2 regions of the Pseudomonas sp. DW-iso17 genome follow, and region 1 is predicted to be linked to the other one. Evidence: predicted binding sites of a transcription regulator. Region 1 holds the regulator's gene; the other holds the start of a gene.
What was found. Region 1 encodes sigma-54, which starts transcription at its own class of promoters, with help from an activator protein. Its sites were predicted from a motif close to ANTGGCATNNANNTTGCTNT; they were not measured.
Positions count from the first base shown of each region.

Region 2: a site for sigma-54 is predicted at 2,235-2,254, ahead of AC4PS6_RS22285 (circularly permuted type 2 ATP-grasp protein). Genes of this name have one in related genera too.

Region 1 is NZ_JBZXEA010000047.1:190,046-195,788, forward strand. It holds gene lptA (lipopolysaccharide transport periplasmic protein LptA) at 1-502, shown strand, start outside; gene lptB (LPS export ABC transporter ATP-binding protein) at 502-1,227, shown strand; gene AC4PS6_RS27265 (RNA polymerase factor sigma-54) at 1,412-2,905, shown strand; gene hpf (ribosome hibernation-promoting factor, HPF/YfiA family) at 2,981-3,286, shown strand; gene ptsN (PTS IIA-like nitrogen regulatory protein PtsN) at 3,297-3,761, shown strand; gene rapZ (RNase adapter RapZ) at 3,764-4,621, shown strand; gene AC4PS6_RS27285 (HPr family phosphocarrier protein) at 4,638-4,910, shown strand; gene AC4PS6_RS27290 (ZIP family metal transporter) at 5,025-5,743, opposite strand, start outside.
Region 2 is NZ_JBZXEA010000041.1:293,534-299,276, reverse strand. It holds gene AC4PS6_RS22305 (YkgJ family cysteine cluster protein) at 63-317, shown strand; gene AC4PS6_RS22300 (START domain-containing protein) at 359-964, shown strand; gene AC4PS6_RS22295 (hypothetical protein) at 1,068-1,304, shown strand; gene AC4PS6_RS22290 (ribonuclease E inhibitor RraB) at 1,518-1,859, shown strand; gene AC4PS6_RS22285 (circularly permuted type 2 ATP-grasp protein) at 2,287-3,696, shown strand; gene AC4PS6_RS22280 (alpha-E domain-containing protein) at 3,701-4,651, shown strand; gene AC4PS6_RS22275 (transglutaminase family protein) at 4,648-5,430, shown strand; gene AC4PS6_RS22270 (c-type cytochrome) at 5,576-5,743, opposite strand, start outside.

The DNA.
Region 1 (5,743 bases):
CGGTCTGGGCGCAGCACTGGGAAGCGTGAGCGCCTGGGCTCTGCCGAACGATAGCCAGCAACCGATCCATATTTCGGCTGACGATGCACAGCTCGATGACAAGAAAGGTGTTGCCACCTATACAGGCGGCGTGATCATCACCCAGGGCTCGATGAAGATCACCGGCAACACGGTGACTCTGACGCGCACCCAGACAGGCGACATTGACGTGGTGACGTCGGTGGGCAACCTGGCTTATTTCGAGCAGAAGCAGTCCGCTACCGACACCGGCCCGATGAAAGGCTACGGCAAGACTATCCAGTATCACGCCCAGCAGAATCGTATCGTGTTGATCGACCAGGCCAAGGTACTGAGCCCAGACGGCAACTCGACCGAAGGTGAAAAGATCACCTATGACACCGTCAAGCAGATCGCCAACGCCGGTCGCGCCAACGGCTCCAAGGTCACTGCACCGCGCCCGCGCATCGACATGGTTATCCAGCCGAAGAAGAAGGCCGAGTAATGGCAACCCTGAAAGCCCAGCATCTGGCCAAGGCCTATAAAAGCCGCCAGGTGGTACGCGACGTCAGCCTGTCGATCGACAGCGGCCAGATCGTCGGTTTGCTCGGCCCCAACGGTGCCGGCAAAACCACTTGCTTCTATATGATCGTCGGGCTGGTCCAGGCAGACCAGGGTCGTGTATTGATCGACGACCTGGATGTCAGCCATCAACCCATGCACGGTCGTGCACGGGCAGGTATTGGCTATCTTCCCCAGGAAGCGTCGATCTTCCGCAAACTGTCGGTAGCCGATAACATCATGGCGATTCTCGAGACCCGCAAGGAACTCGATCGCGATGGCCGCCGCCAGGAGCTGGAAAGCCTGCTGCAGGAATTCCACATCAACCATATTCGCGACAACCTCGGCATGAGCCTGTCCGGTGGTGAGCGCCGCCGCGTGGAAATCGCCCGCGCCCTGGCGACCGCGCCGAAATTCATCCTGCTGGATGAACCCTTTGCCGGTGTCGACCCGATTTCGGTGGGTGACATCAAGCAGATCATCCATCACCTCAAGGCCAAGGGCATTGGCGTGCTGATCACCGACCACAACGTGCGCGAAACCCTCGATATCTGCGAAACAGCGTATATCGTCAACGATGGTCAGCTGATTGCCGAAGGCGATGCCGAGACTATCCTGGCTAACGAGCTGGTGAAGGAAGTGTACCTGGGTCACGAGTTCCGCCTGTAAACACAGGGGTATCGCGCTTTTCCCTGGAGCGCGCGGGAGTCAATGGAAACCTCGGTTTTTTTATTGTTACCGCGCTCTAGGCAAAGGCCCCGAGATCAGGCATATAATTTGCTTATGTTTGGCGCTCACGCGCCCTGTCGTGGATGGCGCATTGCGCCGGCGAATAAGGTGTTAAGCCCCTGCCATGAAACCATCGCTAGTCCTGAGAATGGGCCAGCAGCTGACGATGACACCGCAGCTGCAACAGGCCATCCGCCTGCTCCAATTGTCGACCCTGGACCTGCAACAGGAAATCCAGGAGGCCCTGGAGTCCAATCCGATGCTCGAACGCCAGGAAGAAGGCGACGACTTCGATAATGCAGACCCGCTGGCCGACAACATCGAGCAAAAACCCAATCCCGACGTGCAGGAACCCTCCTATCAGGAAACCGCCCCGACGGTGGACAACCTGGAGGAAGGCGACTGGAACGAACGCATTCCCAACGAGCTTCCCGTGGACACCGCGTGGGAAGACGTCTACCAGACCAGCGCCAGCAGCCTGCCGAGCAACGATGATGACGAGTGGGACTTCACCACCCGTACGTCGGTGGGCGAGAGCCTGCAGAGCCACCTGTTGTGGCAACTGAACCTGGCGCCGATGTCCGATACCGATCGCCTGATCGCGGTCACCCTGATCGACTGCATCAACAACCAGGGCTACCTGGACGAAACCCTCGAGGAGATCCTTGAGGCCTTCGACCCGGAACTGGATATCGAACTGGACGAAATCGAAGCCGTCCTGCACCGCATCCAGCAATTCGAGCCCGCCGGCATTGGTGCCCGCACACTCAGCGAGTGCCTGTTGCTGCAACTGCGCCAATTGCCGGCCAAGACCCCATGGCTCACCGAAGCGCAACGCCTGGTCAGTGACTACATCGACCTGCTGGGCAGTCGCGACTACAGCCAACTGATGCGCCGTATGAAGCTCAAGGAAGATGACTTGCGCCAGGTCATCGAGCTGGTGCAAAGCCTCAACCCGCGCCCAGGCTCGCAGATCGAATCCAGCGAAGCCGAATACGTAGTGCCCGACGTCATCGTGCGCAAGGACAACGAACGTTGGCTGGTGGAGCTGAACCAGGAGTCGGTACCGCGCCTGCGGGTCAACCCGCAATACGCAGGTTTTGTGCGCCGCGCTGATACCAGCGCCGATAACACCTTCATGCGCAACCAGTTGCAGGAAGCGCGGTGGTTCATCAAGAGCCTGCAAAGCCGCAACGAAACCCTGATGAAAGTCGCAACCCAGATCGTCGAACACCAGCGCGGTTTCCTGGAGTACGGCGACGAGGCCATGAAGCCTCTCGTGCTGCACGACATCGCCGAAGCCGTCGGCATGCATGAATCGACGATTTCCCGGGTTACCACGCAGAAATTCATGCATACCCCACGGGGTATTTATGAGTTGAAATACTTTTTCTCCAGCCACGTCAGCACCTCTGAAGGCGGTGAATGCTCGTCCACGGCGATCCGCGCGATCATCAAAAAACTGGTTGCCGCTGAAAATCAGAAAAAGCCGTTGAGTGACAGCAAGATCGCTGGTTTACTGGAGGCACAAGGCATTCAGGTCGCCCGTCGAACCGTCGCCAAGTACCGCGAGTCCCTAGGGATCGCGCCATCCAGCGAGCGTAAGCGTTTGATGTGACGGGCGGGCCACAGCGTTCCAGTGGTGGGTATTCCTGCCCACCGCTTTATGCACTGGCAACGAAGGAGAAGCTGTATGCAAGTCAACATCAGTGGACACCAGCTGGAAGTCACCAAGCCCCTGCGTGAATACACCGAGAGCAAACTGAACAAGCTTGCGGGGCATTTTGACAAGATTACCAACGTGCAGGTCATCATGGAGGTCGATAAGCTCAAGCAGAAAATCGAGGCCACCCTGCACGTACCGAATGCCAAGCTCGTTGCCAATGCAGAACATGAAGACATGTACGCGGCAATTGACTCGCTCTACGACAAGCTCGACCGCCAACTCATAAAGCATAAGGAAAAGAATCTGCACCTGATGCAAGGTACAGGTCGTTAACTCTCCCCCCATGATCCGACTTGAAACCATCCTGACCCCCGGCCGTTCCCTCGTGAACGTGCCGGGCGGCAGCAAGAAAAAAGCCCTCGAACAAATTGCCAACCTGATCGCACGCGAAGTGCCGGATCTGGAGATGCAAGATGTCTTCGAAGCGTTGATTGCCCGTGAAAAACTCGGTTCCACCGGTTTTGGCAACGGCATCGCCATTCCGCACTGCCGCCTCAAAGGCTGTGAAACACCTGTGAGCGCCTTGCTGCACTTGGATCACCCCATTGATTTCGACGCCATCGACGGCGCCCCGGTCGACCTGCTCTTCGTGCTGCTGGTCCCGGAAGCCGCCACCGATGCGCACCTGGAACTGCTCCGGCAGATCGCCAGCATGCTGGACCGCAAGGATGTACGCGACAAACTGCGCAGCGCCTCCAGCAATGAAGCGTTGTACCAAGTTGTCCTGGATGAACAAAACGGGCAGTAATCATGCGTTTGATCATCGTCAGCGGTCGCTCCGGCTCGGGTAAGAGCACCGCCCTCAATGTGCTTGAGGACAACGGCTTCTATTGCATCGACAACCTGCCCGCCGGCCTGCTGCCAGAGCTGGCGGAACGCGCACTGATCCATACCGAATTGGCGCAGCCGCTGGTGGCGGTCTCGATTGATGCGCGCAACCTGCCTAGCCACCTCTCGCGGTTCCCGGAACTGTTGGAAGAAGTGCGTGCCAAGCACATTCATTGCGATGTGCTGTACCTGGATGCCGACGAAGAGACCTTGCTCAAGCGGTTCTCCGAAACCCGTCGACGCCACCCCCTCAGCAGCGCCAACCGCTCCCTGGCCGAAGCCATCGAGGACGAGACCAAGCTGCTCGGGCCGATCATTGACCTGGCCGACCTGAAGATCAACACCACCAATCTGAACCTGTATCAGTTGCGCGACGCGATCAAGCTGCGCCTGCTGAACCAGCCTGAGCCGGGGACGGCGTTTCTGGTCGAGTCATTTGGCTTCAAGCGCGGCATGCCGGTAGATGCCGACCTGGTGTTCGATGTGCGCTGCCTGCCCAACCCTTACTGGAAGCCGGAGTTGCGCGATCAGTCCGGGCTGGATCAGCCTGTGATCGACTACCTGGCCGCACAACCGGATGTGGAAGAGATGTTCCAGGACATCTCCAGCTACCTGCTCAAATGGTTGCCGCGCTTTGCCGCCAGCAATCGAGCCTATGTCACCATTGCCATTGGCTGCACCGGCGGCCACCACCGCTCGGTCTATTTGACTGAACGGCTGGGCCAGGTGCTGCAACAAACCCTCAAGAACGTCCAGGTTCGCCACCGCGACCTGAGTTGAAAGGAACACCTGCGCGATGCCTGCTCTGGAAATTGAAATCATCAACAAGCTGGGCTTGCACGCCCGGGCGTCGGCTAAATTCGTCGGCGTGGCCGGGCAGTTCCCCTGCCAGATCCGTGCTGGGCGTACGCCAGAGTCCATGGTCGATGGCAAAAGCATCATGGCGATGATGATGTTGGCGGCCGGCAAAGGCACCAAAATCCATCTGCGCACCGAAGGCGAGCAAGAAGACGAAGCAATGGCCGCACTGGTCGCGTTGATCAACAACTACTTCGACGAAGGCGAATAACCCTACTGTAGGAGCTTGCTCGCGAAAAACGTCAACGATAACGCGGGCATCCTGGTTAACGCAGTGCTCTCCGTTTTTTTTTGCGAGCAGGCTCCCTCCTACAGGGAACCACCCTCAGCCTAACGCCGTATCCATCACCATCATCAGGCAAAACCCGAGGCACAGCCCAAGGCTGGCGAGATTTTCATGGCCATTGCGGCGCGACTCGGGGATGACTTCATGAGTCACGACCAGCAACATTGCCCCGGCGGCCAACGCCAAACCCAGCGGCAACAACACTTCGGCAAGGCTCACCAGCCATGCACAGAGCACCGCAAATACCGGCTCAACCAAGCCTGATGCAGCGCCAATCAAAAAGGCTTTGATTCGCGACATTCCCGCCCCAGCCAATACCAGCGCAATCACCAGCCCTTCAGGCACATCCTGCAGGGCAATGCCCATGGCGAGGCTGTCGGCATCCGCCATGCCTCCGCCCGCAGAAACCCCCACAGCCATGCCTTCCGGAATGTTGTGCGCAATGATGGCAAACACGAACAACCAAATACGCGGCGGGATAACCGGTTTATCCGGTGTACCCACCAGCATTTCCGGGCTGGCGCCAGAAACCTTGCGGTCTACGAGGTACAGGCCGAACGCCCCGAGCATGATGCCGAAGCTGATCAAGCCACTGGCGCCCCAAGGTGAAAGTCCCAGGCTTTCGGCGGCGGCGATGCCCGGTACCACCAGAGAAAACGCAGTCGCCGCCAGCATCACACCGGCACCAAAGCCCAGCAGGGAGTCGCTAAGCGCCATCGGCATGCGCCGAATCACCAACACCGGCACCGCGCCCAGCG
Region 2 (5,743 bases), on a different contig from region 1:
GTCTGTTTAAGGGCGTACTCTAGCCCGGCCATCCCTATTGAGTCGTCGAGGACCTGCTGGTCATGAAATGCCGTGAAGGCTGTGGCGCATGCTGCATTGCCCCCTCCATCAGTTCACCGTTGCCGGGAATGCCCCATGGCAAGCCCGCTGGCGTTCGCTGCGTGCACTTGTCGGTGGAACAACTGTGCCAGTTGTTCGGTCAACCGCAGCGGCCAGCCGTATGCAGTGATTTCAAGCCCGATATTGAGGTGTGCGGCAATGACCAGGCCGATGCCATTCGCCTGATCGGTTGGTGGGAACAGATGACGGCGGCTTGATGGGCTTTACTATCGGAACTTCAACAATAAGGAATACAACGATGGGTTCGCTGAAACGAGTGGCTGTACTGTGCGGTTTTACGCTGTTGTTGGCGGCTACTGCCCAGGCTGAGGATTGGCAAGTCGCCAAGGACGAAGACGGTATCAAGGTCTCCCTGAGCGAGGTTGCCGGTTCCAAGTACAAGGCGTATCGCGGTGTGACGGTGATCAAGGCGCCTTTGGCCAAGGTCCAGGCGCTGCAGGAAGATGTGGTCGGTGCTTGCGCATGGATCCATGAATGCAAATCCCAGCAACTCGTCGACAAGAAAGGCGACGAGGCCTGGACCTACACCCAGTTCAAGGCCCCGTTCCCCGTGACGGACCGCGACTCGTACATCCACGTCACCACCACCAAAGCCGCTGACGGCACCGTCACGCGCAAACTGGAAGGTGTGCCGACCTACAAGCCAGAAGCAAAAGGCTACGTGCGGGTTGCCCAGGTGGACGGTTTCTGGAAACTGGTGCCAAAGGGCGATAACCAGACCGAAGTCACCTACCAGGTACACACCGAGCCAGGTGGCAGCGTACCTTCGTGGCTGGCCAACAAGTTCGTGGTGGAAGCGCCGTTCAATACCTTGAAAGCCTTGAAAGAACACGCTGAAAAATAAGTGCAGTTGATCCGGTGCCTCCGGGCTTGAGCGGAACGTTTTGCGCGCCGCCAAGGTCCAGATACTTGTAAGCCCACCTATGGGTTTTATCGAGGAGGCACCGATGCAAACGTGGCAAATTACCTTCGTTGATGATCACGGTGAAAAGTCCGTGCAGCAGTTCACCTGCGAACAAAAGCCCAGCCTCGAAGACGCTGCGCATATGATTCGTGCGAAGCTGGTGCCGATTGCTGCCGAACTCGATCTCAATGACCTGGAAGGCCGGAAACCCGAGCCTACGGTCAAGATTCTCAAAGACCAGAACAGTATCCAGATTCTCGATATTTCTCCCTCCGTCTAAACATTTTTCACACGCCACACGAGCACCTCTGGTGGAGGTGATAGCTTCGCGCTACTCTGCAATCGAGATCAGCGAATGAATCGCTAAGGTCTGGTCTTGTCAGCTACATGCTTGTTTTCCTGCGGCGTTGTTATGCCGTGGTGCCCACGCCAGCAGGGCGCGGGGCTTCAGGAAGCACGGAAAGTCTATCCATCGGTTTGAGGAGGACGTTTCATGAGCACAGCCTATCAAGAAGACATCAGCACCAACGTACTGCGCCGCATGAAAGAAGGCGGCTTTGATTTCTCGCGTTTTCACCCCATCGAGTTCTACGCCATTTTCCCGGATGAGGAACGGGCGCGCAGGGCGGCGGGTCGATTTCGTGGGGAGTCCCTCAACGCTCAGGTCAGTGCGCGCGACGATGGCGCCTGGTACCTGGAACTGAGCAAAATCATGTTCGCAACCTACGACGGCATAGGAGATTTCGAGCAAGACTTTGAAGCAGTGGTCGAGCCCCTGGGAGGGATCATTGAAGGATGGGGCGTCAAGCAGGAGGTGCGTGGGTTACCCATGTAGTTGGTATTTATGAGCACCACAGCGTATCGGCTGACCTTTGGGTCGGCCGATTTTGTTTGGACGGCGTTTTACGTGCAAAAAAAGCCACCCGGATAGGGTGGCGGAAAGGGAAGCTCAAGAGAGTAGATCAGTACACGAAGTAACACGATATCGCTTGCACAAAAGGTTTCGCTGTAGGACATCTCCTGTTCAGCCGATGGAGGTGATTATCCGCAGCGCCAGCCGGGCAGTGAAATCAACTCTGGCTATGCTGTTGATAGTCAAAGACCGCATTGCAATGAGGCGCGCGACGTGACCCAAGCCATTGTGCGCACCAGGACGGTGCGAGGAATGCGCTTGGATTATTCAACTGGTTGATTATTAAGTGTTTATGCCGCTGGCACGGGCCTTGCGAAGGTTCTTGCGTCCGGGTGACAAGGAGTACGGCATGATCCGCACTTATTACGATGAAATGTACGATGGGGCAGGGCAGGTTCGCCCCCATTATCGCGAGTTCGCCCGTTGGCTGGCCGACACCCCTGCCGAACTGCTGGCCCAGCGCCGGCGTGAAGCCGATTTGCTGTTTCACCGCGCCGGTATCACCTTCACCCTCTACGGGGACGAACAAGGCACCGAGCGCCTGATCCCCTTCGACACCATCCCCCGCAGCATTCCAGCGAGTGAATGGCGGATTGTCGAGCGCGGCTGCATCCAGCGGGTCAAGGCGCTGAACCTGTTCCTCGCCGACCTGTACCACGATCAACGCATCATCAAGGCCGGCATCATCCCCGCCGAACAGGTACTGGCCAACGAGCAATACCAGTTGGCAATGCAGGGCCTGGATTTGCACCGCGATATCTATTCGCACATCTCCGGGGTCGACCTCGTACGCGATGGCGACGGCACGTACTACGTGCTCGAGGACAACCTGCGCACGCCCAGCGGTGTCAGCTACATGCTTGAAGACCGCAAAATGATGATGCGTCTGTTCCCCGAGCTGTTCGCGGCCCAGCGCATCGCGCCCATCGACCATTACCCCAACCTGCTGCTCGACACCCTCAAAAGCGCCAGCCCCCTGGATAACCCCAGTGTGGTGGTACTGACGCCCGGGCGTTTCAACAGCGCGTTCTTCGAACATGCCTTCCTGGCTCGGGAAATGGGTGTGGAATTGGTGGAAGGTGCGGATTTGTTCGTGCGCGATGACCGTGTGTTCATGCGCACCACCGACGGGCCCAAGGCTGTCGATGTGATCTACCGTCGCCTTGATGATGCGTTCCTTGACCCGCTGGCCTTCAACCCGGACTCCATGCTCGGTGTGCCCGGCCTGCTCGCAGCCTACCGTTGCGGCAATGTGGTGCTGGCCAACGCCATTGGCACCGGGGTTGCGGACGACAAATCTGTGTATCCGTTCGTCACCGAGATGATTCGCTTCTACCTCGACGAAGAGCCGATCCTGCAGAACGTTCCGACCTTCCAATGCCGTAAGCCTGACGAATTGTCCCACGTACTGGCCAACCTGCCCGAGCTGGTGGTCAAGGAAACCCAGGGTTCCGGTGGTTACGGCATGTTGGTTGGACCGGCGTCTACCACGGCAGAAATCGAAGCGTTCCGGGCACGTATCAAGGCCAAGCCACACGCTTATATCGCGCAGCCGACCCTGTGCTTGTCTACCTGCCCGACTTTTGTCGAGAACGGCATCGCCCCGCGCCACATAGACCTGCGCCCTTTCGTGTTGTCCGGCAAGGAGACCCGCGTGGTACCGGGTGGCCTGACCCGCGTGGCGCTGCGCGAAGGCTCGCTGGTGGTCAACTCGTCCCAGGGCGGCGGAACCAAAGACACCTGGGTGGTCGAGGGCTGATGCCATGTTGAGTAGAACTGCCTCGGATTTGTACTGGATGTCGCGCTACCTGGAGCGTGCCGAAAACCTCGCGCGCATGCTCGATGTCAGCTATTCGCTGTCGCTGATGCCCCAGGACGGGCGCGGCGATGGCCTGCACGAGTTGGCCATGCCGCTGTTGATCACCAGCACCCTGGACGATTACCACGCGCGCCATGGCCCCTTGCACGCTGAACGCTTGCTGCACTTTTTTGCCCTGGACGCGGCCAACCCGGCGAGCATCTACAGCTGTCTGGGTGCGGCGCGGGCCAGCGCTCACGCTGTACGTGGGCGAATCACCGCCGACATGTGGGAAAACATCAATGCCACTTGGCTGGACATACGCGATATCGCCCAGCAGGGCCTGAGCCATTACGGCATGAGCCGGTTTTGTGAGTGGGTCAAGGAGCGCTCCCATCTGTTTCGGGGCGCCACTTACGGCACTATCATGCGCAACGATGCCTTCCGCTTTATTCGCCTGGGCACCTTTATCGAGCGCGCCGATAACACCCTGCGCTTGCTCGATGCCCGCTACGAAATGGCCGGCGAACACGCGGCGGTCGTCAGCGATGGCACGGCTCACGCGTATTACCAATGGAGTGCGTTGCTGCGCGCACTGTCGTCATTCGAGGCGTACACCGAGATTTATCGCGATGCCCCGGGGGCTCGGCAAGTGGCTGAGCTGCTGCTGTTACGCGCGGATGTGCCGCGTTCGCTGCGCGCGTGCAGCGAAGAGATCGACCAGATCCTCGCCAGCCTGCCCGGCATCAACGGCCGCCCGGCCCAGCGCCTGGCCGCCGAGATGGATGCGCGCCTGCGCTTTACGGCCATCGACGAAATCCTCGAGGAAGGCCTGCATGCCTGGCTGACCGACTTTATCCCCTTGGTCCGCCAGTTGGGCGACGCCATCTACAGTTCCTACCTGGAGGCGGCATGAGACTCTCCATCAGCCACGACACTACCTACCACTACGAAGACCAGGTGCGCGCCAGCATCCAGTACCTGCGCCTGACGCCCCATGACAGCGAGCGCCAACACGTGCTGAGCTGGCAACTCGACCTGCCGCGCCCGGTGCGGGCACAGGTGGACCCCTTCGGCAATATCTTGCATGTGCTCACGCTGGACGAACCCCACGACGCCATCATCATCGGCGCCCGGGGCGTGGTGGAGATCGATGAATTGCGCGAGGCCGAACACGAAAGTCAGTCTGCCTTTCCGTTCCTGCGCTCCACGCGCCTCACCGAGCCCGACGACGCCCTGCGCGGGTTTGCCGAGCAACACTGCCATCAGCGTCGTGATCGCACGGCGCTTATCGACTTGATGCACGCGCTTAACCACACCATGGTCTACACCCCCGGTGCGACCGACGTCGATACCTGCGCCGCCCAGGCCTTTGCAGGTGCAGCAGGGGTGTGCCAGGACCACACCCATGCGTTCCTGGCCTGCGCACGCAGCCTGGGGATCCCTGCGCGGTATGTGTCGGGGTATCTGTATACCGAAGACAGCACGCACCTGGCCAGCCATGCCTGGGCCGAAGCCTGGCTGGATGACGCCTGGTACAGCTTTGACGTGACCAACCAACTGGCGCGGCCGGAGCGGCACTTGAAGCTGGCCGTGGGCCTGGACTACCTCGACGCCTGCCCGGTCCGGGGCATGCGCCGTGGCGGTGGGCATGAGCAGATGCATGCCAAGGTATTCGTGGCGCCGCAGCAATGACCGATAACGGTAGGGGCGAGCTTTGATCGTTCCCACGCTCTGCGTGGGAATGCAGCCGAGGACGCTCCGCGTCCCAAAGCGTGACGCAGAGCATCACAAGAGGCGTTCCCACGCGGAGCGTGGGAACGATCGATACAGCGCAGGCTCAAGGTTGCTGTTTGCGGCCCGCCATATGCCGCAGATACCCCACCAGCAAATCCAACTCATTGTCTGGCAATACACTCGCTGTAAACGCCGGCATCTTCGCCTGTGGCCACTGCCTCAGGCTTTGCGGGTCGCGGATGTAACGCTTGAGGAAATCCCCGCTGAAATA